4 regions of the Kitasatospora sp. NPDC029367 genome follow, and region 1 is predicted to be linked to each of the others. Evidence: riboswitches for the same ligand, from Rfam matches in the RefSeq annotation. Region 1 holds a riboswitch; each other region holds the start of a gene.

Region 1 (7,323 bases):
GCCCTTCGCGTTGCTTCTGGGGGGTCTGCGGTCCTTGCTGGGAGGGTCACGCCCCGCCGGTGTGGACGCTGAACGCCGAGCGGCGGGCCGCCCGGGCCACGCCCGGGTCCGGGTGCACGCCGGAGACCGCCGTCAGCACCGAGGCCGCCCGGGGGTGCCCGGACTGCCGGGCCCGGGCGAACAGCCGCACCGGGTCACCCGCCGAGGCGCCCTCGACGTGCCCCACCAGCAGCTCCGTCTCACCGTGGTCCAGCACCGCCGCCGCCGTGTCCACCCACAGCCAGGCCGCGTCCTCGGCGCCCAGCACGTCCGCCGGGGCGACCCCCTCGTCGGACCGCTCGGCCAGCCAGAGCAGCGCGTACGGGCGCAGCACCGGCTCGTCCACCGCCGCCCGCACCGCCTGCTCGGCCGGACCGCCCGCCACCCTCAGCGCCTCGAAGGCCAGGCCGCGCACCAGCGCGTCGTCGCCCTGGGCCGCGTCCAGCAGCTCGGCCACCGCGCGGTCCGCCGGGCGGGCCGCCACCCAGGCGCGGAACTCCGCCCGGGCCGGGCCCGGCGAGTAGTCCGCGCAGGCGTTCAGCAGCTCGAAGGCGCTCTGCTCGATGTGCCCGGCCGCGGTCTGGGCGACGGTGCAGATCTCCTCCAGCTTCGCCCGCACCGCCCAGTGGCCCAGCGGGGACAGCTCGGCGGCGTCGTCGCGGCGCACCACGGCGCCGACCGCCGTCAGGCCGTCCAGCATCCAGTCCAGCACCGCGGCCACGTCGGAGGGCGCGGCCGGGGTGTCGATCTGCGGCGCCCGGCAGGTGCCGCGGACCGCGGACACCGCCGAGGCGGCGTGCGGCACCGGCGACAGGCCCGGATTGCCCAGCCCGGCCCCGACCCGGCGCTCGTCCAGGCCGCGGCGCAGCAGCTCCAGCAGCTCGCTCTCGGCCACCGGGCCGTCCACCAGGTGCAGGAAGGACAGCAACTGCGGGGCCTGGTCCACGGCCTGGCCGGCCAGGACGGCGAACACCCCGCGCAGCGCGGCGGGCGGCACCGGGGCGAGCAGCGTCCAGGCGTCGAACAGCCCGGACCAGCCGCGCACCACGGCCTCGTCGTCGTGCTCCCAGGCGTGCAGGCGCCAGCCGGGGCCCGCTCCGCCGTCCCGGGCCTCCACCAGGCCCACCAGCAGGGCCTGGCCCCAGGCCTTGGCCGCCGCGCCGACCGTCATGGCCAGCGCCCGGCCGGCCTCACGGGCGTCGTCCGGGAGCAGCTCGCCGCGCTTGTCGACCTCCGCCAGCTCCCCGGCCCAGCGGGCGATCCGGACGGCGTCCACCAGCATCCGACGGGCCAGCGGGGCCAGCTCGGCCGGCGCGGGGAAGCCCTCCGGCACCGGAACCCGGCCCCGGCCGGGGGCCGGGGCGGGACCACGGCGTCGGGGTACGGCGGCCCCGCCCGGCCTGCCGCCGGAGGGCCGTTGGGCCGTACCGGGGAGACGGGTCACCGTCGCACCGGTACCGATCGTCGGCGGGAGCGGGGCATCACGGTCGCGCGGGTTCCGAGACGTCACGTCGAGCAGTCTTCCCCTTGTACCGGCCTTCTGTCACATCCGGTTGCCCGTACGACCGCTCGACCGGGGGCGGCACCTCCGCAAGATCGGGCAACAGAGGCAAACCGCCTGGCCGGAAACGTGTGGCGGGGTCATGCCAGGGGGGTGGTGGGGCGTTGCCCTGGCCGGTTGGGTGGTCACGCTGCGTGTGGGGGTGGGGGCGGTGGGTGGTTCTGCGGGCGTGCGGGAGGGGCGGGGTGCGGTGGAAGCGGAGGGCTGTGATCCGGCCAGGTGGCATGTGCCGGTGGGGGGCAGTGCTGCACCGGAAGTCGGCGGGGTCGACTTCCGGTGCAGTGGGGGTGAGGGGAGGGGGAGGGGGAGGGGGGATCTGCTGAGGGGGTTCGGGAGCAAGGTTTGCCCCTGAGGGCGGGGCGGGGCTGGGGTCAGAGCAGTGGGGTCAGCCAGCGGCGGAGGAGCTCGGTGTAGTGGTCCGGTGCCGAGTTCCAGAGGGCCGCGTGCTCGGCGCCCGGGAAGCGCTGGAGGTTGACCACGTCGTGGCGGGCCGCGGCCAGGCGCTCCACCGTGCCGATCGGTGCGATCGTGTCGTCCGGGCTGTGCAGCACCAGGGTCGGGACCCGCAGGTCCGCACCCTCCGCCAAGCGGGAGAAGTCCGCCAGGTCGACGCCCGTACGGCCCTGCGCGGCCAGCGCGCCGAGCTCGGCGGAGACCCCGGTGAAGCCCGCCCGGGCGGCGTCCCGGCGGGCGGCCGCGGGCAGGTCCAGGACCGGCGAGTCCAGCACGATCCCGCTGATCGCGTGCGCCCAGGCCGACCGCGCCGCCGTCTGCAGCACCGTCGTCGCACCCACCGACCAGCCGTACAGGATCACCCGGCCCGCGCCGTGGTCCAGGGCCAGCCGCATCGCCGACTCGACGTCCCGCCACTCCGTCTCGCCGAAGTGGCTGTAGCCGTCCGGGGAGGCCGGGGCGCCCTCGTCGCCGCGGTAGGTGACCACCAGCGCCGGCAGCCCCAGACGGTGCAGGGCCGGCAGCACCGAAAGGGTCTGCCCGCGGTCCGCCTCCGGGCCGTGGACCAGGATCACCCAGGTGCCGCGCTTGCCGCCGAGCAGCCAGACCGGCAGCGGGCCCAGCTCGCCCTCGGCCACGGTGTCGGTGAAGGCCAGGCCGAGCGCCGAGGTCGGATCGCCCAGGTACACGCGCGGAGTGAAACGGACCTCCGTGCCGGGCGTCAGCGTGCCCCGGTCCGCCCGGACCAGGCGCCGGGTGACGCCCTGCGCGTCACTGTGCAGGACCTCCTCCACCACGGCATGCCCGCCGTCCGCCCACTCCACCGCCCAGCGGCCGGGCCGCAGGCTCTCCGGGCGCCGGCTGAACGTCACCCGCCCCGCCGCCAGGCTCTGCACCAGCACCGGCCCCGAACCCTGGCCGCCGGCGGTTGGGCCCGCACCCGGACGGACCATCCGCTCGGAAGCCCGACGGCCGACGACCAGGACGGCGGCCCCGGCGGCGGCTCCGGTGGCGGCCGCCACGACGGCTGCGGTTCTCCAACGCATATCGATCCCCGCTCTGTTCACGGACCTGGACGGTGTTCGAGGACCAGTCCACAAGGGGCCTGGCGGGGCGGCCACTGGGCTGGGCCGTCTGGGGGCCGGGGGCCGCTGCGCGGGGCTTTGGTTGGGGGGTGGGCTCTCGGGAGGGTGGGTTGGTCCGGGGGCGGTTCCGGGGGTGGGCGCTCCGGGGGCTGGATGATTTTCAGACCGCCGACCCTCATCGAGGGGTGCTGGGCGCCGTTGGCGGTCTGAAAATCACCCGTCACGCCCCCTTCCGCACCCACCCCCTCCACCGCCCCCTCCCGCAGCGCGTCCCTCTCGCCTGGGTCGGGTGGGGGGAGGGGGGTGGTGGGGGTGGGTGGGTGAGTGCGGGTAGGTGGGTGGGGGTGGGGGTGGGGGGTGGCGTGTGTGTGGGGGGGTTGGTGTTTGTGGGGTGGTGTGGTCAGACGGGGATGGTGGGGTGGTGGGTGCTGAGGAGGTGCCAGAAGCGGGGGGTGAGGGGTGGGGTGGGGGTGGTGGGGTGGGTGGTGGTGCCCCAGTGGGAGGGGATGTGGTGTTCCTGGTGGAGGACGGGGAGGACGGCGGCGAGGTCGGGTTCGGGGACGGGGACGAGGTGGGCGATCGGGCGGAGGTGGGGTTGCCAGCGGCCGGCCACGCATTGGCGGAGCAGGGTGTCGAGGGCCTCGCGGCGGCCGGTGGCTTCGATCAGTTCGGTGAGGCGCAGACCGAGGACCTGGGCGAGGGCGTGGGTCTGGTCGGGGTCGCCGTCCCAGTGGCCGGTCAGTTCGGCCTGGCGGTAGGTGGGGAGGGGGATGCCGACCCGTTCGGCGACGGTCTCCGGGGGGAGTTCCCGGGCGAGGCGGTGGTCGCGCAGGGTGACCGGGGGGCCGGGCATCAGGGCGGCGGCCGGGCACCAGAGGGCGCGGGCGAGGGCGATGAACTCGGTCTCGCCGGGGCGCAGCACGCCGTCCTCCCAGGCGAGGACGTGGCCGGGGAGCAGTCGGACGCCGTGTGCGGCCATGCCCTCGGCGACCTGCTCGGGGGTCAGCCCTAGGCCGGTTCGGTGGGCCCGGGCGGCCTCCGGTGAGAACGGCACCGGGGTGGGGGCGGCGGCGGGGGGCTTTCTGCGGCGCATGGCCGAACCGTAGGCGTGGCTCGCGGCGCGGCCCCAGCCGCCGAACGCACGAAGCGGGGGCGCCGGGCCCGTCGTGGGGCTGGGCGATCGCACAGGGCGGGGGCGGGCGTGTCGTGTGACCAACCCCTCCGTGACCTCGGTTGACTCCCGGTTCGGGCGCGTGATGGGATCCTGGGGCCAAACGGAGGCATGGAGAGGAAGCCGGTGCGAGTCCGGCGCGGTCCCGCCACTGTCACCGGGGAGCACGCTCGGAAAGTGCCACGGCGGCCCGTCAGGGGCCGCTGGAAGGCCCGGGGGTGCGTCGGACCCGGAAGCCAGGAGACTCTCGCCCCCGGTACGTCGATCCAGGGCGCGGACCCTGAGTGAGGACACCCACGCGATGCAGGCTGCCCCGCCCGGTTGGATTCCCAGCCTTTCGTTGTTGTGCGCCCGCTGACCCGGGCCGCCGCCTTCGGCCTGGGCGCGCTCGCGGGCTACGCCGCCGACGCCCGGTACGCCGACCCGCGCCGCGGGCACCCCGTCGCCCTGTTCGGCACGGCCGCGGGGCGGCTGGAGCGGCGGCTGTGGCGCGACGGCCGGGCGGCCGGTGCCGGGTACACCGCGGTGTGCGTGGGTGCGGTGGCGGCCGGCGCGCTCGCTCTGGACCGTACGGTCGGGCGCCGTCCGCTGGGCCGGGCCGCGTTAGCGGCGGGGGCGACCTGGACGGTGCTCGGTGGCACCTCGCTGACCCGGGAGGCCCGCACCATCGGACGCTCGCTGGCCGTCGGCGATCTGACGGCGGCCCGGGAGCGGCTGCCGCACCTGTGCGGGCGGGATCCGAGTGCGCTGGACGGGCAGCAGATCGCCCGGGCGGTGGTCGAGTCGGTGGCGGAGAACACGGCGGATGCCGTGGTGAACGCGCTGGTCTGGGGCGCTTTGGCCGGTACGCCGGGGCTGTTGGCCTTCCGTGCGGTGAACACCCTGGACGCCATGGTGGGCCATCGCTCGCCCCGCTACGCCCGCTTCGGTTGGGCCTCGGCCCGGCTGGACGACGTGGCGGGCTGGCCGGGTGCCCGGCTGACGGCCCTGCTGACGGTGGCCGCCGCGCCCGAGCCCCGGACCGCCTGGCGGGTCTGGCGCCGGGACGGTTCCGCGCACCCGAGCCCGAACGCGGGCCAGGCCGAGTCGGCCTTCGCGGGGGCGGTCGGGGTCCGGCTGGGCGGGACGTTGCAGTACGGGGAGCGGGTGGAGCACCGGCCGGTCCTGGGTGCGGAGTTGCGGCCGGTGACGGTGGACGACATCGAGCGGGCCTGCACGCTGTCCCGGCGGGTGGGCGCGCTGGCGCTGGGTACGACGGTCGCGGGGCACGTCCTGCTGCGGATGCTGATGAGGAAGAAGGGTGGGGCATGAGCGAGCGCAGCGAGTTCATCATCGGAGGGTGCGCGTTGTGCGGGGCGGGCGAATGAGCGAGCGCAGCGAGTTCATCATCGGAAGGTGCGCGTTGTGCGAAGCGCCTGCCGAGCGTAGCGAGGCGGGCGCATGAGCAACGCACTGTTGGTCGCGGGGACGACCTCGGACGCGGGCAAGAGCGTGGTGACGGCCGGGATCTGCCGTTGGCTGGCCCGGCAGGGTGTGCGGGTGGCCCCGTTCAAGGCGCAGAACATGTCGCTGAACTCCTTCGTCACCGCCGACGGCGCCGAGATCGGCCGTGCCCAGGCGATGCAGGCGCAGGCCGCCCGGGTGGAGCCGGAGGCGGCGATGAACCCGGTGCTGCTCAAGCCGGGCGCGGACGGCCGCAGCCAGGTAGTGCTGCTCGGCAGGCCGGTGGCCGAGGTGGGCGCGCTGGACTACCGGGAGCGCAAGCCCGTCCTGCTGGAACGGGCGCTGGAGTGTCTGGCCGATCTGCGCGCCCGCTACGACGTGGTGGTGTGCGAGGGCGCCGGCTCCCCCGCCGAGATCAACCTGCGGGACCGGGACATCGCCAACATGGGGCTGGCCACGGCCGCCGCGCTGCCGGTGGTGGTGGTCGGGGACATCGACCGGGGCGGGGTGTTCGCGGCGATGTACGGGACGCTGGCGCTGCTGTCGGCGGAGGACCAGCGGCACGTGGCCGGCTGGTTCGTCAACAAGTTCCGCGGCGACGCCCGGCTGCTGGCGCCCGGGCTGGAGATGCTGCACGAGCTGACCGGCCGTCCGGTGCTGGGCACGCTGCCGATGCTGCCGGGCCTGTGGCTGGACGCCGAGGACTCGCTGGACCTGTCCACCGTGGTGGACCGGGTGGACGGGCGCGGGCCGCTGGGGGCGGACGTGCTGCGGGTCGCCGTGGTGCGCTTCCCGCGGCTGTCGAACTTCACCGACCTGGACGCGCTGGCCCAGGAGCCGGGCGTGCTGGTGCGCTGGGCGACCCGGCCGGAGGAGCTGGCCGACGCCGACCTGGTGGTGCTGCCCGGCACCCGGGCGACGGTGGCGGACCTCGCCTGGCTGCGCGAGCGCGGCCTGGAGCCGGCGCTCAGGGCGCGGGCGGCGGCCGGGCGGCCGGTGCTCGGGGTGTGCGGCGGCTACCAGATGCTGGCGCACTCGATCGAGGACGAGGTGGAGTCGAAGGCGGGTCTCGTCGAGGGGCTCGGGCTGCTGCCGACCCGAGTGCGCTTCGGTGTCGAGAAGGTGCTGGCGCGGCCGGTCGGCGAGGCGTACGGGCAGCGGGTCGAGGGGTACGAGATCCACCACGGGGTGGTGGACGTCGAGGGGGGTGTGCCCTTCCTGGACGGCTGTCGGGTCGGCTCGGTCTGGGGCACCACCTGGCACGGCGCGCTGGAGAACGACGGCTTCCGCCGTGAACTCCTGCGCGAGGTCGCCGACTTGGCGGGGCGGGCGTTCGTGCCGGCACCGGACACCTCGTTCGCCGAGGCGCGCGAGGCCCGGCTGGACCGGCTGGGCGACCTGATCGAGGAGCACGCGGACACCGACGCGCTGTGGAAGCTGATCGAGGGCGGGGTGCCGGCGGCCGGATCGCTGCCGTTCCTCCTGCCCGGAGCACCTGGGAGTGACGCATGAGTGAGGTCCGCTATCCGTTCACCGCGATCGTCGGGATGGCCGACCTGCGGCTCGGGCTG
Region 2 (7,323 bases), on a different contig from region 1:
CGGAGTGGCTCGAGGAGGTGCTGGGGCCGGTACCGACCCCGGCGCTGCTGCGCGCCGGGGATCCGACCCGCATCGACCACGTCGAGGCGGTGAGTGCCACCGAGAGCTACGCCCAGTGCCGGGAGTACGCCGTCGACCTGATCCGGCTGGGCCTGGTCGACCCGAAGGAGGAACCGGACGAGCGGGGTGTCGACGCCCACTGCGCGGTGACGAACGACAAGCAGATGCGGATCATGGTGATGGCGATGCTCGGCCGCCTCGGCGCCGGTCCCGGCGCGCGCGGTTGACGGTGCCCCGGTGGCGGCGGTGATTTCCGGCCGATCGGGCTCCGGGTGGAGCGGTGGGAGCCGGAGGGGACAGTGGGGACGGAGCCGCGCTTCGTCGTGGGGACGGGCTACGCGCTGTACCAGGGGCCGCTCGCGGACAGCGCGCCGCACCGGCACGCCGCGTTCCAGGTCGCGGTCGCGGTGCCGGGCGGCGAGGTGACGATCGCGGACGGGGCCGGGGTCCGGCACCGGGGCGAGGCGGTGGTGGTGCCGCCGATGGTGCGGCACCGGATGGCGCCGACCCGCCGCGTGCTGGTGTTCTACGTCGACCCGCGCTGTGCGTTCGCGGACCGCCTACGGGCGGAGCACGTCGACGGCGTCTGCGTGGCGCCCCGGTGGCGGGAGTTGACGGAGGCGGACGTCCGTTCGTCCGGTGTGCGGCCGTCGGCCGAGCTGGACGCGCGGCTGCGGGCGGCGATGGCGGCGCTCGCGGACGACCGGGTCGCGCTGCCGGGGCTGGCCGCGCAGGTCGGGCTCTCGCCGCAGCGGCTGCGGGCGCTGGCCCGGCGGCAGTTGGGGGTGCCACTGTCGCGCTGGCGGATCTGGTTACGGCTGGCCCGCGCGGCCGACGCGCTGGGCGAGGGGTGCACGCTCGCCGAGGCGGCGGTGGCGGGTGGTTTCGCGGACCAGGCGCACTTCACCCGGCAGACGCGGGAGATGACCGGGCTGACCCCGTCGCGGGTGCTGCCGGCGCTGCGGGCCTCGGGCCCGGGCGCCGTTGGACCGGGCCCGACCGGCTCGCGTTCGGCCTACTCGCGGTGGGCTACGTAGATCGACATCGAGCCGGTGACCGTCGCGACCGTCTCGGCCTCGCGTACGCCGCGGAACCCGGCCTCGGTGGTCAGCCGCGGCAGGATGCCGTCCGCATTGGGCTGGGTGTCCTCCTTGCCGTCCGCGAACTGCACGATGCGGAAGGCCAGGCGCATGGCCGGTGTGCGCTGGCGCCCGTAGTCGGCGATCACCAGCTTGCCGCCGGGGCGCAGCGCCGCGTGCATGGACGCGAGGACGGCCTGCTTCACGGGGACGGGGCACTGGTGCAGGACGAGGCTGGAGACGACGGTGTCGGCGGCCTCGGTGCCGACCAGATCGGCGACGGCGTCGCCCATGCCGGTCAGCCACTCGGGGCCGTTGGTGGGGCCGTTGGTGGTGCCGGTGGCGGGGCCGGTGCCGTTGGTGGTGCCGGTGGCGGCGGCCTTGCGGCGGGCCAGTTCGAGCGTGCCCGGGTCGGGATCGATGCCGATGATGCGGGTGCGCGGTTCGACGCGTTTGAGGAGCAGCGCCAGCGAGCCGGTGCCGCAGCCGACATCGACGATCACGTCGTCGGGACGCGGAGCCGCGTGCATGGCGAGCAGGCTGCGCCAGAGGCGTTCGCGGGTGAGGGAGACGATGGGGTCGTAGAGGCGCAGCGGGGCGAGGCGGCCGGCGGCGGGGGTGAAGGCGCGATCGGTCATGCGGGCCAGTCTCGGTGGCGGTCGCCGCGAGGTCTTGAACGAATCGCTCGCCCGGTACGGCCAGGTCGCCTTCACAGGGCGCGGGAGCCTGCGTGCCCGCCTGGCCCGGTGCGTCGCGCCGGGCCAGCCGGACAGGTCCGGTCCCTCCGCGATCAGCCGAGGGTGTCCAGGTGCCGGTGGAGCTCCTTGTGCCCCTCCGCGTCGGGGTGCAGGCCGTCGACGAGCAGGTGGGGCAGGTCGCGGAGTGGCTCCCACAGGTCGAGGAAGTCGATGTGGTGGTCCGCGCACCAGGTCCGGAGGAGCGTGCGCAGTGCGAGCGCCCGGTCCGTGGTGAAGCGGAGGCCCTCGTAGTCGCCGGTGCGCGTCTCGTCGAGCCAGACCGGTCCGACGACGACCAGACGGGCGTTGTGCCGCCGGGCCGTCGCGGCCAGCGAGTCGAGGTGGCCGGTGAGGTGGGTGAGCCCGTCGTGGTCGTCGCCCGGCGCGGCGAGCGGCAGGGCGGAGTCGTTGATCCCCGCCGCCACGATCAGCGTGTCCGGGTGACGGGGAGGCAGGAGTGCGGGGGTCTGCGCGCTGACGTCCGCCAGGGTGCTGCCGGGGATTGCGAGGTTGAAGACCCGGTTCCGGGTCTCGTCCGCCGCGATGTGGGCCGCCGCCAGGTGCCCGGTCCAGCCGCCCTGGGGGTCGCAGCGCCCGTAGGCGATGCTGTCGCCGACGATGACGATGCGTGCCGCCGAGCGCAGCGGGTTCGCGTCCAGGTAGGCCCAGGCGGTCTCGCCCGAGGTGAGCAGGACCTGTCGCCGGGCGTAGTCGGAGACCTCGTACGCGTCGGCCGCGGCCAGTTCCTCGTCGTTCAGCCGCAGGACGGCGCCCTCGACCGTGCTGCCGAGCCTGCGTTCCAGGGTCAGGTGCACGTCCTGGCCGCTGGTGGCGATCACGGCCTCGTCGGTGATGGTGAGGGGCCTGGTCGCGTACCCGGCGAGGGAGGCCGGGGTGGTCGTGACGGTGCGTCCGAAGAGCGCGGTCTGGACCTGCTGGTCCAGCAGCGTGCCGAAGGAGAACAGGAGGTGGGGGTGGGACTCGGTCACCGTGACGCCGTGGCCTTTCAGTCGGAATGATCAGCGCACTCTATGCGGCCTGCGCAGCGGCCTGCGCAGCGGCCCGCGAAGCGGCTGGTGTCGGCCCGGGCGAGATACCTCAGCGCCGGTGGCGGCCCCGGTGCCGGACGGCCGGGGCGGACGGCCGCGCCGGGAGGAACAGCCGGGCCGCCTCCCGGCCCAGGTTGACGCCGATGGCCAGGGACAACGCGGTGGCGGTGGCGTGCCCGAGGCGGCCGAGGCCGGCCTCCGGTTCGCCGCGGACGAAGGCGAGCAGCCCGAAGTACAGCAGCGACCCGGGCAGCAGCGACCCGAGGGCCGCGGTGACGTACGGCAGCACCGAGCCGCCCCGGTAGCGGGCCATCAGCTGGCCGGACAGGCCGACCAGGACGGCGGCCAGGCCGGTGGCCACGATCGGCTCCGTGCCCGCGTCGGCCAGCACGGAGTACGTGGTCCAGCCCGCCGCGCTGTTGACCAGGACGGCCGGCAGGGTGGTCGGCTCGGTGTTGAGCAGCACCGCGAAGGTCAGCGCGAGCAGGACGGCGGCCGCGAGTTGCAGCGGCGGGTTGGAGGTGGCGGCCGGGCCGCTCTCGGCGGCCAGGTCCGCGCCGTTGTTGACCCCGATGTAGAGCACGGTCATCACCCCGACGACCACGCCCGCCAGCAGGTACAGCACCTCCAACAGCCGTGCGGCGGCGGTGAGGTAGAAGCCCGCGAGGCCGTCCTGCACGGCCGCGACCATCGGCCAGCCGGGCAGCAGCGCGTACAGCCCGCCGGTGATCACCACCGAGCCGCGCAGCTGCAGCTGGTTGAAGGACATCAGGATGCCGACCACCGCGGCCGGGGTCGCGGCCGCCGCGATCCGGTAGAACTCCGGCAGGTCGTGCCGTTCGACCCGGTCGGCCAGCACGCCGCCCACCACCGTGGTGACCACGGCGCTCACGAACACCAGCCAGGCCCGGGCGTCGGCCCGGCCGCCGACCAGCAGGGTGGCGGCGCCGGCCAGCAGGCCGGAGGAGAGGACCAGGACCCAGGCCGGGTAGTGGCGGCAGTGCCGGCGCACGGCGCGCAGCCGCCGGTGGGCGTCGTCCACGGCGAGCCCGCCCGCGGTGATCTCGGTGACCAGCCGGAACAGCGCGGCCAGCCCGGAGTAGTCCCCGGTGGGGCGGCGGACGAAGCGTTCGGCCGTCACCGGCGGGTCGCCGTGGCCGGGCCGGTAGGAGATCGCGACCCGGGTGAAGGCGACCTGGGGGTCGCAGGGACGGACCCGGTAGGTGCGCGCCACGGCGAGCATCGCCGCCTCGACGTCCTCGGCGCCCTCGCCACAGGTCAGCATCAACTCGCCCACCAGCAGCGCGAGTCCGAGCACGGCGGCGACCGCGGCGGGCCCCGGCTCGGCCGCACCCTCGTCCTCCTCCTCGCCGTGCCCGGCCGCCGGGTGGGCGGAGTTCGGGGAACGCAGCAGCGGCAGCATCTGCTCCGGCCAGCGGACCGCGCCACCCACCGCCCGGGGCGGTCTTCCGGAGCCGGGATCGGCCTCCTCGGCCGCGCCCGGTCCGCCCTGCGACGGCACCCGCGAACCGTCCGGCCCGTCCGTCCCGGCCCGCGCACCGCTCTCCTCGTGTTCCCGCATCGTCGCTCCCTGGACCACCCCCCAACTCGGCTGCTCTCGGCACTCCTTCGACTACCCATCGTCATCGATTCGTGAACGTCGCACCCGGAGTGCGGGAAGATCCGCGCGCCCCGCTCGGCGGCCGGCGCGGTCTCACCATGCGGACGATTGCGCGGTTCTCCGGCCGGAAACCGGCGGGCCGGACGTAGGGTGGCAGGTGCAGCTGGTTCGCCCCGTCCGCCAGGCGGGGCGTCGTAAGAGGGAACCCGGTGACGCCTTTCAACAGGCCAGTCCGGGACTGCCCCGCAGCGGTGAGCGGGAACGACCGCCGTCATACGCACTGGGCCCGGGTCGGGTCTGGGAAGCGACGGCCAGTAGGTGCCGGTCCTCGACGAGGACGGGCGGGCCCGCGAGTCCGAAGACCTGCCACTGCCCGGGCGCGACCGTTCGCGCGCGGCCATCCGGTGACCTCGAGGGCGGGTCGGCGACCACACCAGGCGGAGCCGCACATGTGTGCGGGCGGTCGCCCGGTCCGTCGTCCCTTCGCGTCCTCGCCCCCGTCGCCGGGCACTTGAGGAATCAGACTCGCGAAGGAGAGTCCCTTGACCACGAAGTCCGCAGCCGCGGCGACCCTCGCCACCGCCCACGGCTACCCCCGGCAGGGCCGGGGCCGGGAGTTGAAGAAGGCGATCGAGGGCTACTGGAAGGGCGCCGTCACCGCCGAGGCACTGCTGGCCACCGCCGCCGACCTGCGCCGGGGGAACTGGCAGCAGCTCGCCGACTCCGGCATCGAGGAGGTCCCGACCGGCGACTTCTCGCTCTACGACCACGTGCTGGACACCACCGTGGCGGTCGGTGCGATCCCGCCGCGGCACCGGGAGGCGGTCGACGCCGACCCGCTGGACGGCTACTTCGCCATGGCGCGCGGCAACCAGGACGTCGCTCCGCTGGAGATGACCAAGTGGTTCGACACCAACTACCACTACCTCGTCCCGGAGTTGGGGCCGGACACCGCCTTCGCCGCGGACCCGGCCAAGGCCGTCGCCGAGTTCGAGGAGGCCCTCGCGCTCGGCCATGACGCCCGTCCGGTGCTGGTCGGACCGGTCACTTACCTGCTGCTCGCCAAGCCGGCGCCCGGGGTGGCCCCCGACTTCCAGCCGATCACCCTGCTGGACCGGCTGCTGCCCGTCTACGCGGAGCTGCTCGCGGCACTCCGGGCCGCGGGCGCGCAGTGGGTGCAGCTGGACGAGCCCGCGCTCGTCCAGGACCGGACCCCGGCCGAGCTGAACGCCGCCGCCCGGGCCTACCGTGAGCTGGGCGCGCGGACCGAGCGGCCGAAGCTGCTGGTGGCCAGCTACTTCGACCGCCTCGGCGACGCCCTGGCGGTGCTGGCCAAGGCCCCGGTGGAGGGCCTGGCGCTGGACTTCACCGGGCCGGCCGCCGCCAACCTGGAGGACCTCGCCGCCGTCGGCGGGCTGCCCGGCAAGCGCCTGGTCGCCGGGGTGATCGACGGGCGCAACATCTGGATCAACGACCTGGGCGCTTCGCTGGCCACCCTGGCCACCCTGCTCGGGCTCGCCGACCGGGTCGACGTCGCGCCGTCCTGCTCGCTGCTGCACGTGCCGATCGACGCCACCCTCGAACGCGACATCGACCCGCAGATCGCCCGCTGGCTGGCCTTCGCCAAGCAGAAGGCCACCGAGGCCGCCCTGCTGGCCCGCGCCCTGCGCGAGGGCACCGGCGCGATCACCGCCGAACTCGCCGCCAACCGCGCCGACCTGGCCTCCCGCGCCACCTCGCCGATCACCCGGGACCCGGCCGTCCGCGCCCGCACCGCGGCCGTCACCCCGGGCGACACCCGGCGTGCCCAGCCCTACCCCGTACGGGCCGAGGCCCAGCGCGCCCGGCTCGCACTGCCGCTGCTGCCGACCACCACCATCGGCTCCTTCCCGCAGACCACCGAACTGCGCGTCGCCCGCGCCGACCTGACCGCCGGGCGGATCGACGCCGCCGCGTACCGGGAGCGGATGGCGGCGGAGGTCCGCGAGGTCATCGCCTACCAGGAGAAGGCCGGGCTGGACGTCCTGGTGCACGGCGAGCCCGAGCGCAACGACATGGTCCAGTACTTCGCCGAGCAGCTCACCGGCTACCTGGCCACCCGGCACGGCTGGGTGCAGTCCTACGGCACCCGCTACGTCCGGCCGCCGGTGCTGGCCGGGGACATCTCCCGCCCGCACCCGATGACCGTCGACTGGTTCCGCTACGCCCAGGACCTGACCGACCGTCCGGTCAAGGGCATGCTGACCGGCCCGGTCACCATGCTCGCCTGGTCCTTCGTCCGCGACGACCAGCCGCTCGCCGAGACCGCCCGGCAGGTCGCCCTCGCCCTGCGCGACGAGGTCACCGACCTGGAGGCCGCCGGTGCCGCCGTCGTCCAGGTCGACGAACCGGCCCTGCGCGAGACCCTGCCGCTGCGCGCCGCCGGCCGCCCGGCCTATCTGGGCTGGGCCACCGAGGCCTTCCGGCTGGCCACCTCGGGCGTGCGCGCCGACACCCAGGTGCACACCCATATGTGCTACGCCGAGTTCGGCGCGATCATGACCGCGATCGACGACCTCGACGCCGACGTCATCTCCCTGGAGGCCGCCCGCTCGCACATGGAGGTCGCCGGAGAGCTGGCCGCCGCCGGGTACCCGCGCGAGGTCGGCCCGGGCGTCTGGGACATCCACTCCCCGCGCGTGCCGAGCACCGAGGAGGCCGTCGAGCTGCTCCGGGCCGGTCTCGCGGCGATCCCCGCCGAGCGGCTCTGGGTCAACCCCGACTGCGGCCTCAAGACC
Region 3 (7,323 bases), on a different contig from region 1:
GCCGTAGCCACCGTGCAGTTGGAGCGCCTGGTTGGCGACCTCGAAGCCGGTGTCGGTGGCGTGCCGCTTGGCCATCGCGCACAGCTGCGGTGCCCGCCGGTCGCCCCGGTCCAGGGCGGTCGCCGCGCGCCACACCAGCGCCCTCGCCGCCTCCAACTCCGTCGCCATGTCGGCGAGTCGGAACTGCAGCGCCTGGGCGTGCAGCAGTCGGGCCCCGAACGCCTCACGGTCGGCGAGGTAGGCCACCGCACGTTCCAACGCACTCTGGGCGCCGCCCAGCGAGCAGGCCGCGATGCCCAGCCGGCCGCCGTTGAGGCCGGCCATGGCGATGCGGAAACCCTCGCCCTCCGCCCCGAGCAGGCGGTCGGCGGGCAGCCGGACGCCGTCCAGCAGCACCTGCCGGGTCGGCTGGGCGTTCCAGCCCATCTTGTGCTCGTTCGGACCGAAGGACAGCCCCCGGTCGTCCCGGTCCACGAGGAACGCGGAGACGCCGCCCGGCCCCGGGCCGCCGGTGCGCGCCATCACCACGTACACCTGGGACGTGCCCGCCCCGGAGATGAACTGCTTGACGCCGTCCAGCACCCACTGGTCGCCGTCGCGCACGGCCCGGGTGGTGAGCGCGGCGGCGTCGGAGCCGGCGCCGGGCTCGGTGAGGCAGTAACTGCCCAACTGCTCGGCCGTGCAGAGCGCCGGCAGCCAGCGGGCACGCTGCGCCTCGGTCCCGTAGCGGTCCACCATCCAGCCGACCATGTTGTGGATGGACAGGTAGGCGGCGATCGACGGGCAGCCGGTCGCGAGCGCCTCGAAGGCGACCACCCCGTCCAGTCGGGAGAGCTCCGATCCGCCGACGTCCTCGCGCACGTACACACCGGCCAGGCCCACGTCCGCCGCCTTGCGCAGCACGTCGACCGGGAAGTGCTCGTCCCGGTCCCAGGCCACCGCGTGCGGGGCGAGGTGCTCGTCGGCGAAGGCCCGGGTCGCCTCCGCGACGGCGCGCTGGTCGTCCGTCAGGTCACTTGCGTGCACCGTGCTCATCCCATCGTCGGCATGGTGAAGCTCGCGCCCTCCTTGACCCCGGAGGGCCAGCGCGAGGTGACGGTGCGGGTGCGGGTGTAGAAGCGGATCGAGTCCGGGCCGTGCTGGTTGAGGTCGCCGAAGCCGGAGCGCTTCCAGCCGCCGAAGGTGTGGTAGGCGATTGGCACCGGGATCGGCACGTTGACCCCGACCATGCCGGTGTTCACCCGGCGGGCGAAGTCCCGGGCGGTGTCGCCGTCCCGGGTGTAGATGGCCACGCCGTTGCCGAACTCGTGCTCGCTCGGCAGCCGCAGCGCCTCCTCGTAGTCAGCGGCGCGGACCACGGTCAGGACCGGGCCGAAGATCTCCTCCCGATAGATCCGCATGCCGGGGGTGACCCGGTCGAACAGCGAGGCGCCGAGGAAGTAGCCGTCCTCGTGGCCGGGAAGGCGGAAGTCCCGTCCGTCCACGACGAGTTCGGCTCCCTCCCGGACCCCGAGGTCCAGGTAGCCGCGGACCCGCTCCAGGGCGTCGCGGCCGACCAGCGGACCGAAGTCGGCCGCCGGGTCGTCCGAGCGGCCGACCTTCAAGGCGGCGATCCGCTCGACCAGCTTCGCCACCAGCGCGTCCGCGGTCTCCTCCCCGACCGGGACGGCGACCGAGATCGCCATGCAGCGTTCGCCGGCCGAGCCGTAGCCGGCGCCGACGAGGGCGTCGGCGGCCTGGTCGAGATCGGCATCCGGCATCACGATCATGTGGTTCTTCGCGCCGCCGAAGCACTGTGCGCGCTTGCCGTGCGCCGCCGCGGTCGCGTAGACGTACTGGGCGATCGGGGTCGAACCGACGAAGCCGAGCGCCTCGACCCGGGGGTCCTCCAGCAGCGTGTCCACGGCCTCCTTGTCGCCGTTGACGACGTTGAGCACGCCCGGGGGAAGCCCCGCTTCGAGGAAGAGCTCGGCCAGGCGCAGCGGCACCGAAGGGTCGCGCTCGGAGGGCTTGAGGACGAAGGCGTTGCCGCAGGCCAGCGCGGGCGCGGCCTTCCAGAGCGGGATCATCGCCGGGAAGTTGAACGGCGTGATGCCCGCGACCACGCCGAGTGGCTGGCGCATCGAGTAGACGTCGATGCCGGTGCCGGCGTTGTCGCTGAACTCGCCCTTCAACAGGTGCGGGATCCCGGCGGCGAACTCCACCACCTCCAGGCCGCGCTGGATGTCGCCGTGGGCGTCGGCCACGGTCTTGCCGTGCTCGGCGGAGAGCAGCCGGGCCAGGTCCTCCTTCTCCTGCTCGACCAGGTGCAGGAAGCGCAGCAGCACCCGCGCCCGCCGCTGCGGGTTCCAGGCGGCCCACTCGGGCTGGGCCTGCGCGGCGTCGGCGATCACCGCCTCGACCTCGGCCCGGTCGGCCAGCGGCACCCGGGCCTGCACCCGGCCGGTGTTGGGGTCGTACACGTCGCCGAACCGGCCGGACGTCCCGGCGACGCGCTTGCCGCCGACGAAATGGGTCAGTTCACGGACCATCGGTTCCTTCTCTCATCGTGGATGGGGAGAGGAGGAATGGAGAGACCACCGCCACCGTCCGGGCGCACGGTCGTGCGCGCCTACGGCGGTCCGGCGGTTGACGTCAGCGTCGGGGGAGCAGGTGTGCCCCGACGGTCAGCACGGCAGGGCAAGGGGCAGCGGAACGGGAAAGGCAGCCCGGAGTCATGCGTGTCGTCTCCATCCTCGTGGAAAACACGGACCACCCGCGGCCGGTATCCTGACTCCCGGATCCACGCCCGCCCCCAGGCCTTCCCGGCTGGCTGCCAGTGGCCGTCATCCACGAGGACGAACTCCCCGGTCACAGTGGCGGGACCGTGCCGGACTCACACCGGCTTCCCTGACACCGCGGACCTGGCATCGACCATATAGTCGGACGTCCTAGTAAGTCCAGAGGTCCGGGGTCCGAGGCCCGCGGCGCGCCCTGCTGTCGTGACCTCCCCCGCGTCCCCCCCCCGGGTCGTGCGTCAGGCCTGGTCGGAGGCGTCGCCGTAGACGTTGTCGGGGCTGACCACCCGGGTGATGGCCCGGCCGAGCAGGGTGCTGGGGTTCTCGCCGTTCGAGGGGATGTCCGTGTTGAGCAGGATCACCATCGTCGCCTTCTGGGCGGGCAGGTAGACCGTCAGACTCTGGTAGCCGGGCAGGGAGCCCGCGTGGCCGATCCACCCGTGGTTGATGTCGATGCCCAGTCCGTAGGCGTCACCCGGCGCGCCGGTGGGGTGCGCGTCGAGGCGCTCCGCCTGGGTCTTCGGGGACAGCAGGCCGCCGGTCGCGACGTTCTCCGCCCAGGAGCGCATGTCGTCGAGGTCCGAGATCATCGCGCCGGCTGCCCAGCCCCAGCTCGGGTTGAAGTCCGTGGCATCCGCCACCGTGCCGTCCGGCGTCATGTCGGTGTAGCCGTGGGCGTGCGGCAGCGGGAACTCCGCCGCCACCGGCAGGAAGGTGCGGTCCAGGCCGCTCGGCCGCGTGATCAGGTCCCGGATCGCGTCCCGCAAGGGGCGGTGGGTGACCTTCTCGACGACCAGGCCGAGCAGCACGGTGTTGGTGTTGGAGTAGTCGAACTGCGTGCCGGGCGGGAACTGGTTGGGATGCTCGAAAGCGATGTCGAGCAGCTCGTTCGGCGACCACTGGCGATGCGGCTCGGTCGTCAGCAGGTGCTGGAAGCCCGGGTCCTTGCTGTAGGCGAACAGGCCGCTGCGCATGTCCGCGAGCTGACGCAGCGTGATGTGCTCTCCGTCGGGCACCCCGTCGACGTATGCGGAGATCGGGTCGTCCAGGCCGACCTCGCCGCGGTCGACGAGCTGGAGCAGCGCGGTGACGGTGAAGGTCTTGGTCTCGCTGCCGATCCGCATGTTCAGGTCGGTTCGCATCGGGGCGCAGTCGCTCGTGTCCGCGACGCCGAAAGCCCGTACGTAGCGCGGCTGTCCGGGCTTCCAGACGCCCACGATCACGCCGGGGACACCGGCGTCGGCGGCCGTCTGCCGGATCACCCGGTCCAGCTTGGCCGCGGTCGCTTCCCAGGACTGCGACGCGGCGGCCGGTTCCCTGGGGACCGGTACGGCCGCCGCGGGCGCGGCGATCCCGGGCAGGGAGGCTGCCAGGCAGGCAGAGATGGTCGTCACGGTGCGCAGCAGGGCAGATCGGCCCGTTCGGATAGGCATACGCCCCTGGATAGGTCGTTCCAGGCTTCTGCCCGCGGCACCGCACCGGCCCCCCTACGGACATTCATCCGAATGCCTCCGGGATCGCCGCGCATCGGGATCGCGGTGCAGCGGACCCCGACGGCGTCAGCGCGTGATGCGGTCGATCACCAGGCGCTCGAAGAGGTCCTCGGGCAGGTCGTCCTGGTACCGCTCGACCGAGCGATGCGCCGCGGCCGGGTCGCCGTGCCAGCGGCTGATGACGTCCTCGTTGAAGTCGATCAGCCGGCGCACGTCGTCCGGGGTCAGCTCGGGGTGGAACTGGCATCCGAAGACCCGCTCGCCGTAGCTCAGCGCCTGGACGGAGGTGTGCTCGTTGCGGTACTCGATCCGCACGCCGTCCACTTCCTCGATCTGCGGACTGATCGCCTGGTAGTGGAACGACGGCACGACGCCGACGCCCCGGCGGTCGCCGACCCGGTTCACCTCGGTCAGGCCGACCTCGATGCCCGAGGTGTCGATGATCGAGCCCGGACGCAACGCCTCGGCGATCAGCTGCGAGCCCAGGCACACGCCGACCACCGCGGGGCCGGTGTCGCCGTCACGCCCGTTCGCGTCGGCGACGAGTTCCCCCATCAGCTTGATGGTCGCGCGCATCCACGCGGCGTCGGAGTGCACAGACGTCTGGCCTCCGGTGAACACGTACGCCAAGGCCGGCTGTTGCCGTCGCGCGGTCAGCTCGGCCGCCTCGGTCACCAGGTCCAGGCGGCCGCAGCTCAGGCCGGCTCGGGTCAGCCGCTGCTCGATCCGGTCGGCGTAGTCGAGACTGTCGTAGATCAGCCCGTCCGCGACGCAGATCTGCACGTCCACCGGCACGATCCCCACCCCTCTTACTCGAAGAACCTCGACCACAGGTTGAGGGCCGAGTCGACGCACTGGACGAAGCTCAGGATAGCCACGATCGTCACTGCGAGGTTGACCTTCGTCACCCGGCGCAGCTGGTCGTGCTCCAGTTTGCGTTCCACCGCGCGCCGCGCCATGTCGAGCAGGGTGTCGGTGCGCTCGCGCACCTTCTCGGTCTCCCACGCCTCCAGGACACTGTCGCGCAGCTTGAGCACGTGGAAGTCGTAGCTGAACGTGGGCCGCACCAGCGCCTGGTAGTCGGCGCGCAGCCGTCGTTCCAGCGAGATGAGCAGTTCGGGGTCCTCGTTCAGTGCCATTTCGCGGACGATCCGTTCCGCGGCACTGGCGGAGCGTTCGAGTCGGGCGTAGTGCACGTTCAACTGACCGAGAAGGTGTTCGAGTTGGTCGAGCGTCTCGCCGGGGCCGTCCCGGGAGGCCAGCAGGAAGAAGGCGTATCCGGGGTAGAAGAACTCCTGCGGCCACGTCGACTCGGAGGGGATCGGTGCGGCGGAGCGGGGGTAGATCAGGTGCCGCAGCGCATCGGAGAGGGTCGCCCGGCCGGGTGCCGGGTGGGTGGTCCAGCCCGCGTAGGTGAGGTTGAAGTACGGCAGGACCGTGGGACACGGCGGCCCCTGTCGGCACCGGTCGGACATCGCGGTGAGGGCCGGCAGCAGCTCGTCCCTGATGCGCGTGGTCAGGTCGTCGCGGCCCTTCGGCCCGAAGCCGTCGATGAGCTGCTCCCGCTGCCTCCCGGTCCACCCCTCGACGACGCGCATGTGCACGGCCACCGACCCGTAGCCGTCCGGGAACAGGATGCCGGTGACGTGCAGCTCCACCGGTAGCGCCGTCGTCTCCCGCACGATCGCCGTCAGCCGCGCGTCGAACTCCTCCGACCCGGCGAAGTGGGTGAGCAGGTCGACCGGCGGATTGCCGAAGGTGAGCGAGCCGCGCAGGAACTGGTCCAGGGACCGGTGCACCAGCGTGAGGCGCCCCTGCGGATCGAGTCGGCCGTCCGCCGGAACGGCGAAGCCCGGAGAGTCCGCGAGCGAGACCGGCCCGGGGAAGAAGGGCCCGGTCAGCAGGAGCAGGGCGTCGCCGCAGAAGTCGACGCCCGGCTCCGCAGGCGGCGGCGCAGCAGGCTCACGCGGATGCGGTATCAGCACTCCGCCCGGTAGTCCGGCCTTGTCCGGGACAGGTCCAGCGCCGTCCATGCGACCGCCCCCCAACGAATCCGGCATCTCCGGCCTTTGCCGACTTCCGAGCTCCCCGTGACAGGCGTCCGGCGCGCCGTCCTGTTCGGAGCTCCGCTTCCGATTCACCCTGGCAGGCTGCCCCCGACGGCGAACACGCACATCAGTCTGCGCGGGGAGTTCTGACAGCGCATCCGGCTCGACGCAAGAAGGCGCCGGGATTCCGGTTCGCGGGTCGGAACCCCTCCGCGCCGCTCCGGGCGCCCTTCCCCCCGCGAGCGCCCCGGCGCATGCTGATGCCGGGCCGGACAACGGCGTCCCGCCCGCGGAGGGGGGCCGGCATGGACTACGAGGACCTGTTCGCACGCATCAACGAAGCGGTTCGCCCCGTCCTGGCCGAGGGAACCGTCGCCCAGTACATCCCGGCCCTCGCCGCCGTCGACCCCCACCGGTTCGGCCTCGCGATCGCGGACACCCACACCCGCAAACCGCCGCGCGGTACCGGGGACTGGCAGGTCCCGTTCTCCATCCAGTCCATCTCCAAGGTGTTCACCCTCGCCCTGGTCCTGGCCGGCGACGGCGACTCGCTCTGGACCCGGGTGGGGAAGGAACCCTCCGGGTCACCCTTCAACTCCCTTGCCCAGCTTGAGCGGGAGAACGCGATCCCGCGCAACCCGTTCGTCAACGCCGGCGCGCTGGTGACCACCGACCGGCTGCTCACCCTCACCGGGGACTCCCGGGGCACCCTGCGCGAGTTCCTCCGCACCGAGAGCGGCAATCCCCGCATCGACTTCGACGCCCAGGTCGCCTGGAGCGAGAGCCAGCACGGACACCGCAACGCCGCGCTCGCCCACCTGCTGGCCGACCACGGCCGCCTCGACAACCCCGTCCCGGACGTCCTCGACCACTACTTCTGGCAGTGCGCCCTCACCATGAGCTGCCGCGACCTCGCCCTCGCCGCAGGGTTCCTGGCCCGGCACGGCCTCCGGGCCGACGGCACCCGGCTGCTCACCCGCAGCGAGGCCAAGCGCATCAACGCCG
Region 4 (7,323 bases), on a different contig from region 1:
CCCAGTTCCGGCGCCACCGCTCGTGCCGCTACCGCCGGTCGTACGCGCCCCTCCCGTACCGCCGGTGCTGCCGTTGGAGCCGCTGCCGCCGGTCGTGCCGGTGGCACCCGTCGAACTGCCGCCGGAGCCTCCCGAGGCACCACCGGTGCCGCCGGAGCCACCGGAGCCTCCTGAGGCGCCGCCGGAGCCGCCCGTGGCGCCCTGGCCGCCGGGGTCGGCCGGCTGCCCACCGGGACTGGAGTTGTGTGCCCGGACGCTGTCCGGCGAGAAGGCCGGGCGCCCCTCGGTGCCCTCGATGTTCGTACCGCCGAAGATCCACAGGTCCACGCTGCCGGGCTTCGGCTGGTACAGCATCGCGCCGAGCTGGCTGAACGACCACGTGTTCTGGCCCGGATCGGCGTGCCAGTACGACCAGTAGGCGGTGGTCGGGGGTGTCTGGACGCACTTCTCCTGGTCCGGCGTCGGGTACTGCTTGCCGCCCTGGAAACCGCTGTAGCCGATCCGGCAGATGAACGCCGGACCGTCGTGCCCGGTGCCGGTGGTCTTCCAGCCGCCCTGGTTGAGCAGGGCGTAGCCAGTGGTCGGGGTGGTGCCGCAGGAGCGCAGCAGCGGGCCGCCCCACTTCCCGAAGTCCACCGCGAGTACGGCCCCGGAGGTCGTGGTGCACTGATCCATCGGCAACGGCGTCGCAGCAGCCGGGGCCGCGCCCACGGCGACGCCGCCGAAGGCGAGCGCGAAGGTCAGCGCCGCCGCCCCGAGCAGCCGGGGGAGCCGCTCACGGAGTCCCCGGCTCACCGGTGACGCCCCGGAGCGGCCGCGTTGCGGCGGCGGGCGAGGATGACGGCCGCGGCGCCCAAGGCGGTCAGCAGACCGGCGCCCGCGGTCAGGGCCAAGGCCGGGGTGCCGGTGCTGGCCAGGCTGCCGGAACCGGTCCGCGCCGCCACGCCCTCGGCGGGGGCACCGCCGCCTCCGGCCGGCGCATCGACGCCGTCGGCGGGCCAGTTGGTCGGCGAGTTGGTCAGCGAGTTGGTCAGCGAGTTGGTCGGGCCGCCGCTGGTGGCGGGAGCGGCGGTGGGCGAAGCGGACTCGGTGGAGGTGGGCGAGCCCGTCGGGCTCGGCGTGCCGGTGGGTGTGCCAGGCGGTGTGCCAGGCGGTGTGCCAGTGGGCGTGCCGGTCGGCGTGCCGGTGGGCGTGCCAGTGGGTGTGCCGGTGGGCGTCCTGGTCGGAGTCCCCGTCGGCGTGCCGGTCGGAGTCGGCGTCGGAGTGGGCGTCGGAGTCGGCGTGCCCCCGAGGTTCCTGGACAGCGTGCCGAAGGAGATCCCGGTGGCACCGCCCACCACCTGGGTGGACGCGCGGACGTTCGAGCCCCGCTGCCCGGCGGACGCGACGTTGAACCCGCCGTCGCCGTTCTGCTGGCCGGCGAGGAAGTCGAGCGCCTTCGCGATCTGCCCGCCGTAGCCGGCCTTGCGCAGCGTCATGCCCTGGACGGCGAGGGCGGCCGAGTTGGTGGAGTCGCCGGCTGCGCCGGGGAAGCCGCCGTCGGGCAACTGCTGGGCGGCGAGCCAGGTGAGCCCCTTGTCGACGGCCTGGGCCGCCTCGTCGCCGGGGACGAGGGCGAGGGCCATGACGGCCATCGCGGTGCTGTCCACGTTGGAGTCGCCGGTGGCGGGGATCAGGCTCGGCCAGGAGCCGTCCGGGTGCTGGAGGCCCCTGAGGTAGGCGATCGCGGGCGCGGCGTTGGTGGCGTCCCCGGCCCGGACCTGGGCGATGACGCCCAGCGACTGGGAGAACACCGAGGCCGCGTAGGTGTAGTTGCCGGGTGCCGCGCAGCCGGTGTTCTGGTCGGCCTTGGCGCAGAGGGCCTGGTCCAGGGCGGCGATCAGGTCGTGGCCGCCGAAGGCCCGCGGGTCGCGGCCGACGATCTCGGCGAGCAGCGCCGCCTTGCCGATCGAGCCGCCGTCCGCGTACTCGGTGCCGACGGCGGTCCAGTCGTTGACGGTCCGCTCGTTGGGGTCCTTGCCCTGCTGGTCCAGGAAGTCGACGATCCTGCGCAGCGCGGCGTCATCGGTACCGGTCGCCGCGAGGGCGTAGGCCCCGTCGATGGTGAGGCCGAAGTCGGCGAAGGTCGGGAAGGCCTCGTAGTAGTGACCGTCGATCAGCTGGGCCGGACCGGTGAGGTAGGCGCTGCCCCTGCCCAGGTCGGGGGTGCGCCCGGCGGCCGGGGCCGGTGCCGTGGTGGCGCCGTCGGGGCGGGTTCCGGCGGCGGCCTGCGGCCGGGTCGGCGACGGGATCGGGTCGGCGGCGGCGGTGCCGGGGTGTCCGAGCAGGACCGTTCCGCAGGCGGCGGCCGCGACGGTTCCGGCGACCACCAGGGAGGCGAGGTCCCGGCTTGTGTGACGTGTGCGACTGCTGCTGACCCTCACGACGACTCCCTCGTCGGTCGACGCAGGAGACCATGGCGCAGCCGACGGCCGCCTTGGGACACGGGCCGTCAAGAGCTGCGTCGTAGTCCGCGACGACGCAAGTGCTGTGTGTACAGGCCCCCGGTCCAGGCATTCCGGCTCACCCACCGAGGTGGGCCTACGGTTGCGGGTCAGCGCCGGAGTCGGACCGGCTTCCCCTGAACGCCGAGGGCTAAAAACCGGTTCATCAGACCACGCCGGTCAACAGGGAGTCAACGGATCGTCAGATAGCTCACACCACCTCGTCGGCCGGTCCTCGCGGTGGTGCACGGGCGGGCGGACGCCCGGAACTCCGGGCAGGGCGGCCGACCCTGAGCACCGGCGCCCGGCCCTTCCGCATGGAGGACGGGCGCCGGTTCGCTCACGTGTCAGGGCGCCGTGATGCCCGGCTGGGCACCGGCACCGAAGGACCAGCCCTCGACGTCGCCGGGGGCCGGGTCGTAGCTGCCCGCGCCCAGGTTGCTGTACGACCAGGGCCCGCCGTGCTGGGCGTGCCAGTACGACCAGTAGGCGCTGCCGGTCGGGTTGGTGCAGGTGGCGGGCAGCGCGTTGATCTTGCAGACGAAGCCCGGGAAGCGCGGGTGGAAGGCGTACGAGAACCCGGCGCCGGTGAGCGCGGCGAGCCCGTTGGCGGGGTCGCCGGGGGCGCAGCCGGTCTCGATGCCGCCGCCGACGGCGGTGAAGTCGACCACGACGGTGACGCCGGTGGTTCCCCTGCAGGCCGCCGCCCGGGCCTGCGGGGCCTGGACGGCGGAGACGCCGAGCAGGCCGGCGGTGAGGGCCGCCGCGGCGGCGATCGACCCGAGCATCCGGCGGACGGGGCGGGCCGGGGTGAGGGTTTCGGTCATCGGAACTCTCCTCGTGGGATCAGGGGTTCGGAGACTCAGCGGGCGGCCGGGGTCGGGCAGGCCAGGGCGGGGGCGTCGGGGCGGGCCCCGGCGGCGGAGAGGGTGGCCAGCGGGGCGCCCGCCAGGCCGAGGACGGCCTGCGCGGTGGCCCGGGCGCCGCTGCCCGCGTTGAAGCCCGTCGCGTCGTAGGCGACCGCGCCGCGCACCGCCGGGTCGGCGGAGCAGCCCTGCTGGAACTTCACCAGCCGGCTCCAGCCCTTGAGGCCCGCGCCGAGGCGCCCACCGGCGAGCAGTGCCTCGGTGGCCAGGCCCGTGGTGTTGGCGTTGGAGGTGGTCGCCCCGGCGGCCGCGAAGCCGCCGTCGGCGTTCTGGTGGGCGGCGAGCCAGGTGAGGCCGGCGTCCGCCTTGGCGGTACGGCCGGTGGCGGCGAGGGCCTGGGCGGCGAGCGCGGTGGCGTCGGGGTCACTGGTGCAGGTGGGCTGGCCGAAGGAGACCGGGTAACCGCCGTCCGCGCACTGGCTGTTCGCCAGGAAGTCGACGGCCGCGGCGGGGGCGCCGCCGGGGGAGCGGTGCAGGGCGATCAGGGCGAGGGACTGGCCGAAGGCGTTGCTGTAGTCGCCCCACTGCGAGCGGTCGGAGAACCGTCCTTCGGCGGTCTGCAGCGAGCGCAGCCGGGCCGGCAGGTCGACGCCGCCGAAGGACGCCGGGTCCGCTCCGCGTACCTCGGCGGCGAGCAGCAGCTTCGCGGTGGCGCCCGCGTAGGCCTCGGTGGTCCCGTCGCCGAGGTAGCCGGAGACGATCTCGGGCTTCGCCAGCCAGGCGGTGGCCTTCGCGGCGGCCTCGTCGGAGCTGTGCGAGGCGGCGAAGGCCAGCACGGCGTCGACGGTCAGGCCCTGGTCGGGGTAGGCGGTGCCGTTGAAGACGGACTCGAAGTGGTCGCCGTCCACGAGCTGGCGGGCCAGCCAGCCGCCCGCGGCGGCGTCGGGACGAACGGTCCGGGAGGACGTGGTGTCGGCGTGGGCGGCGGTGGCCGCCGGGAGCGCGGTGGCGAGCGCCAGGGCGGGTATCGCGAGCAGACCGAGGGTGCGGCGGAGCGCGGGCATGGGTGCCTTTCCGGGCCTGGACGCAGGGGCCCGGGGGACGTCGGCACCACGCCGGGCAGCCCTCGGAGCTCCGGCCCGCAGACCACGACGGGAGGAGGGACGACACATCCCCGCCGACGGGTACTCGGGCTCGCCACCGACATTGCCGTCGGCGGCCTACCGTTGCGGGTCAGCGCCGGATTCGGACCGGACTTCCCCCGTCGACGGAGTCACAACGTGACGGCTCATCATGGCGAAACGGAAAAGACCGGGTCAAGAGATCGTGCGTCACATCACGGCGGCACCAGCGACGGGCGGAGCGCCGCCCCGGGCGGGGGCGGCGCACCGCGAGTGCCGTCAGCGGTGATGGAACTCCGGCGGGCGCTTCTCCGCGAAGGCCGCCATGCCCTCCTTCTGATCAGCCGTCGCGAAGACGGCGTGGAAGAGACGGCGTTCGAAGCGGACGCCCTCGGCGAGGGTGGTCTCGTACGACCGGTTGACGGCCTCCTTGAGCATGATCGCCGCCGGGGTGGACATCGCCGCGACGGTCTCGGCGGTGGTCAGGGCCTCGGCCGGCAGTCGGTCGGCGGGGACGATGCGGGAGACCAGTCCGGCCCGCTCGGCCTCCTCGGCGCCCATCGTCCGGCCGGTCAGGCACAGCTCCATGGCCTTCGCCTTGCCGATCGCACGGGTGAGCCGCTGCGAGCCGCCGATGCCCGGGATGACGCCGAGCTTGATCTCCGGCTGCCCGAACTTCGCGGTGTCCGCCGCCAGCAGGATGTCGCACATCATCGCCAACTCGCAGCCCCCGCCCAGCGCGTAGCCGGCGACGGCGGCCACCACCGGCTTGCGCAGGGCGGCGAAGCGGTCCCAGGCGGCGAACCAGTCGCCGAGGTAGGCGTCGACGAACTCGAGGGGCTGCATCTCCTTGATGTCGGCGCCGGCCGCGAAGGCCTTCTCCGAGCCGGTGACCAGCAGGCAGCCGATGTCCGGGTCCCGGTCGAAGTCCGTTGCGGCCGCGACGACTTCGTTCATCAGGAGCGTGTTGAGCGCGTTGAGCGCCTTCGGCCGGTCGAGCGTGATCAGCCCCACCCGTCCCCTGCGCTCGACCAGGATCGTCTCGTAGGTCTCGGTCACTTGCCGCCCTCCCGCAGAGTGGTGATGATCGCCGAGAAGTCCAGGCCCGCACCCTCGGCCGCCGCGAAGTCCGCGTACAGCTGCGCCGCCCTGCGTCCGAGTTCGGTCGGCAGGCCCGCTGCCTCGGCGGCCCCGGCGGCCAGCCCGAGGTCCTTGGCCATCAGCGCGGCGGCGAACCCGGCCGGGTACCCGCGGTTCGCCGGACTGGCCGGCACCGGCCCGGGGACCGGACAGTTGCTGGTGAGTGCCCAGCACTGGCCGGAGGCCGTCGAGGCGACGTCGAACAGCGCCTGGTGGCTGAGCCCCAGGCTCTCCCCGAGCACGAACGCCTCGCTGACCGCGATCATCGAGATGCCGAGGATCATGTTGTTGCAGATCTTCGCCGCTTGCCCCGCACCGGGGGCGCCGCAGTGCACCACCTTGCGGCCCATCGCCTCCAGCACCGGGCGGGCGCTCTCGAAGTGCTCCTTCTCCGCGCCGACCATGAAGGTGAGGCTCGCGGCCGTCGCACCGACCACTCCGCCGGAGACCGGCGCGTCCACCGCGCGGTGCCCGGCGTTCACCGCGAGCTCGTGCGCCGCCCTGGCGTCCGCGACGTCGATCGTGGAGCAGTCGACGAAGAGTGTTCCCGGGCCGGCGGCGGGCAGCAGCTCCGCGTAGGCGGCCAGGACGTGGCGGCCGGCCGGCAGCATGCTGATGACGACGTCGGCCCCGCGGACGGCCTCGGCCGCGGACCGCGCCGGGCGGACGCCCGCCTCCTCCGCCTGCCGCAGCGCCTCCGGCACCAGGTCGTAGCCGGTCACCCGGTGCCCGGCCCTGACCAGGTTGGCGGCCATCGGGCCGCCCATGTTGCCCAGTCCGATGAATCCGATGTCGTGGGTCACCAGCGCTCCAGGGGGGTGGTGGCGGCGAGGCCGAGTTCGCGCTCGCCGAGCGGGGCGAAGTAGCGGGCCACGGCGGCGGGTTCGACGGCGCTCAGGGTGTCCGGGCTCCACCGCGGCGAACGGTCCTTGTCGATCACCTGGGCCCGGATGCCCTCCGCGAGGTCCCGGGTGGCGAGCGCCGCGCAGGAGGTGCGGTACTCCTGGTCGAGCACGGCCTCCAGGGGGCCCAGCGCCCGGGCCCGGCGCAGCGCCGCCAGCGTCGCCTTCACGGCGGTGGGCGAGTTGGCGGTGATCCGGTCCACGGCCTTCTTCGCCTCGGGTTCACCGCTGTCCCGCAGCCGGTCGAGGATCTCCTCGACGGTGCCGGCCGCGTAGCAGCTGTCGATCCATCCGCGCTGCCCGTCCAGCCGGCCGGGCGGTGCGGGTTCGACGTGCCGTTCGAGGGCGTCGTGCACGGGCAGCTCGGCCAGGTCGTCGAGCAGGGCCGGGAGGCGCTCGGCCGGCACGAAGTGGTCGGCGAGCCCGCAGAGCAGCGCGTCCGCGGCGCCGACCGAACCCGCGGTCAGGGCGAGGTGGGTACCCAGCTCGCCCGGGGCGAGGGCGAGCAGGTAGGTGCCGCCCACGTCGGGCACGAAGCCTATCCCCGTCTCCGGCATGGCCACCCGGGTGGTCTCGGTGACGATCCGGACGCTGCCGTGGGCGGAGACCCCGACCCCGCCGCCCATCACGATGCCGCTCATGACGGCGACGTAGGGCTTGGAGTACCGGGCGATCCGGGCGTTGAGGCGGTACTCGTCGCGCCAGAACTCCTCGACGGCGCCTTGGTCGCCGCCGGTGGCGGCGCGGTGGATGGCGACGATGTCGCCGCCGGCGCAGAAGGCCCGGTCGCCGGCGCCGGTGACGACGACGG

Evidence for each region. A riboswitch is a leader RNA that binds a small molecule or an ion and turns the genes downstream of it on or off. The one in region 1 is predicted to bind cobalamin.
Region 2: it holds a riboswitch for cobalamin, as region 1 does, so the genes downstream of both, metE (5-methyltetrahydropteroyltriglutamate--homocysteine S-methyltransferase) here and ACZ4W5_RS06130 (cobalamin biosynthesis protein) in region 1, are expected to answer to the same signal.
Region 3: it holds a riboswitch for cobalamin, as region 1 does, so the genes downstream of both, ACZ4W5_RS18250 (CoA-acylating methylmalonate-semialdehyde dehydrogenase) here and ACZ4W5_RS06130 (cobalamin biosynthesis protein) in region 1, are expected to answer to the same signal.
Region 4: it holds a riboswitch for cobalamin, as region 1 does, so the genes downstream of both, ACZ4W5_RS18275 (peptidase) here and ACZ4W5_RS06130 (cobalamin biosynthesis protein) in region 1, are expected to answer to the same signal.

What each region holds. Positions count from the first base shown of each region.
Region 1 covers NZ_JBVHYH010000006.1:118,609-125,931, reverse strand. Annotated here, with positions in the region: gene ACZ4W5_RS06145 (hypothetical protein) at 47-1,372, opposite strand; gene ACZ4W5_RS06140 (alpha/beta hydrolase family protein) at 1,972-3,099, opposite strand; gene ACZ4W5_RS06135 (helix-turn-helix domain-containing protein) at 3,539-4,231, opposite strand; cobalamin riboswitch at 4,427-4,555, shown strand; gene ACZ4W5_RS06130 (cobalamin biosynthesis protein) at 4,655-5,620, shown strand; gene ACZ4W5_RS06125 (cobyric acid synthase) at 5,750-7,264, shown strand; gene ACZ4W5_RS06120 (putative cobaltochelatase) at 7,261-7,323, shown strand, end outside.
Region 2 covers NZ_JBVHYH010000075.1:35,947-43,269, reverse strand. Annotated here, with positions in the region: gene ACZ4W5_RS30880 (hypothetical protein) at 1-287, shown strand, start outside; gene ACZ4W5_RS30875 (helix-turn-helix domain-containing protein) at 360-1,097, shown strand; gene ACZ4W5_RS30870 (class I SAM-dependent methyltransferase) at 1,076-1,777, opposite strand; gene ACZ4W5_RS30865 (GDSL-type esterase/lipase family protein) at 1,930-2,865, opposite strand; gene ACZ4W5_RS30860 (threonine/serine exporter family protein) at 2,975-4,507, opposite strand; cobalamin riboswitch at 4,711-4,915, shown strand; gene metE (5-methyltetrahydropteroyltriglutamate--homocysteine S-methyltransferase) at 5,089-7,323, shown strand, end outside.
Region 3 covers NZ_JBVHYH010000029.1:59,049-66,371, reverse strand. Annotated here, with positions in the region: gene ACZ4W5_RS18255 (acyl-CoA dehydrogenase family protein) at 1-1,035, opposite strand, end outside; gene ACZ4W5_RS18250 (CoA-acylating methylmalonate-semialdehyde dehydrogenase) at 1,032-2,531, opposite strand; cobalamin riboswitch at 2,743-2,922, opposite strand; gene ACZ4W5_RS18245 (serine hydrolase domain-containing protein) at 3,017-4,210, opposite strand; gene ACZ4W5_RS18240 (type 1 glutamine amidotransferase) at 4,337-5,074, opposite strand; gene ACZ4W5_RS18235 (hypothetical protein) at 5,080-6,255, opposite strand; gene ACZ4W5_RS18230 (glutaminase) at 6,624-7,323, shown strand, end outside.
Region 4 covers NZ_JBVHYH010000029.1:66,651-73,973, reverse strand. Annotated here, with positions in the region: gene ACZ4W5_RS18290 (hypothetical protein) at 1-795, opposite strand, end outside; gene ACZ4W5_RS18285 (prenyltransferase/squalene oxidase repeat-containing protein) at 792-2,423, opposite strand; gene ACZ4W5_RS18280 (flagellar hook-length control protein FliK) at 2,831-3,310, opposite strand; gene ACZ4W5_RS18275 (peptidase) at 3,346-4,413, opposite strand; cobalamin riboswitch at 4,512-4,670, opposite strand; gene ACZ4W5_RS18270 (enoyl-CoA hydratase) at 4,750-5,529, opposite strand; gene mmsB (3-hydroxyisobutyrate dehydrogenase) at 5,526-6,377, opposite strand; gene ACZ4W5_RS18260 (enoyl-CoA hydratase/isomerase family protein) at 6,410-7,323, opposite strand, start outside.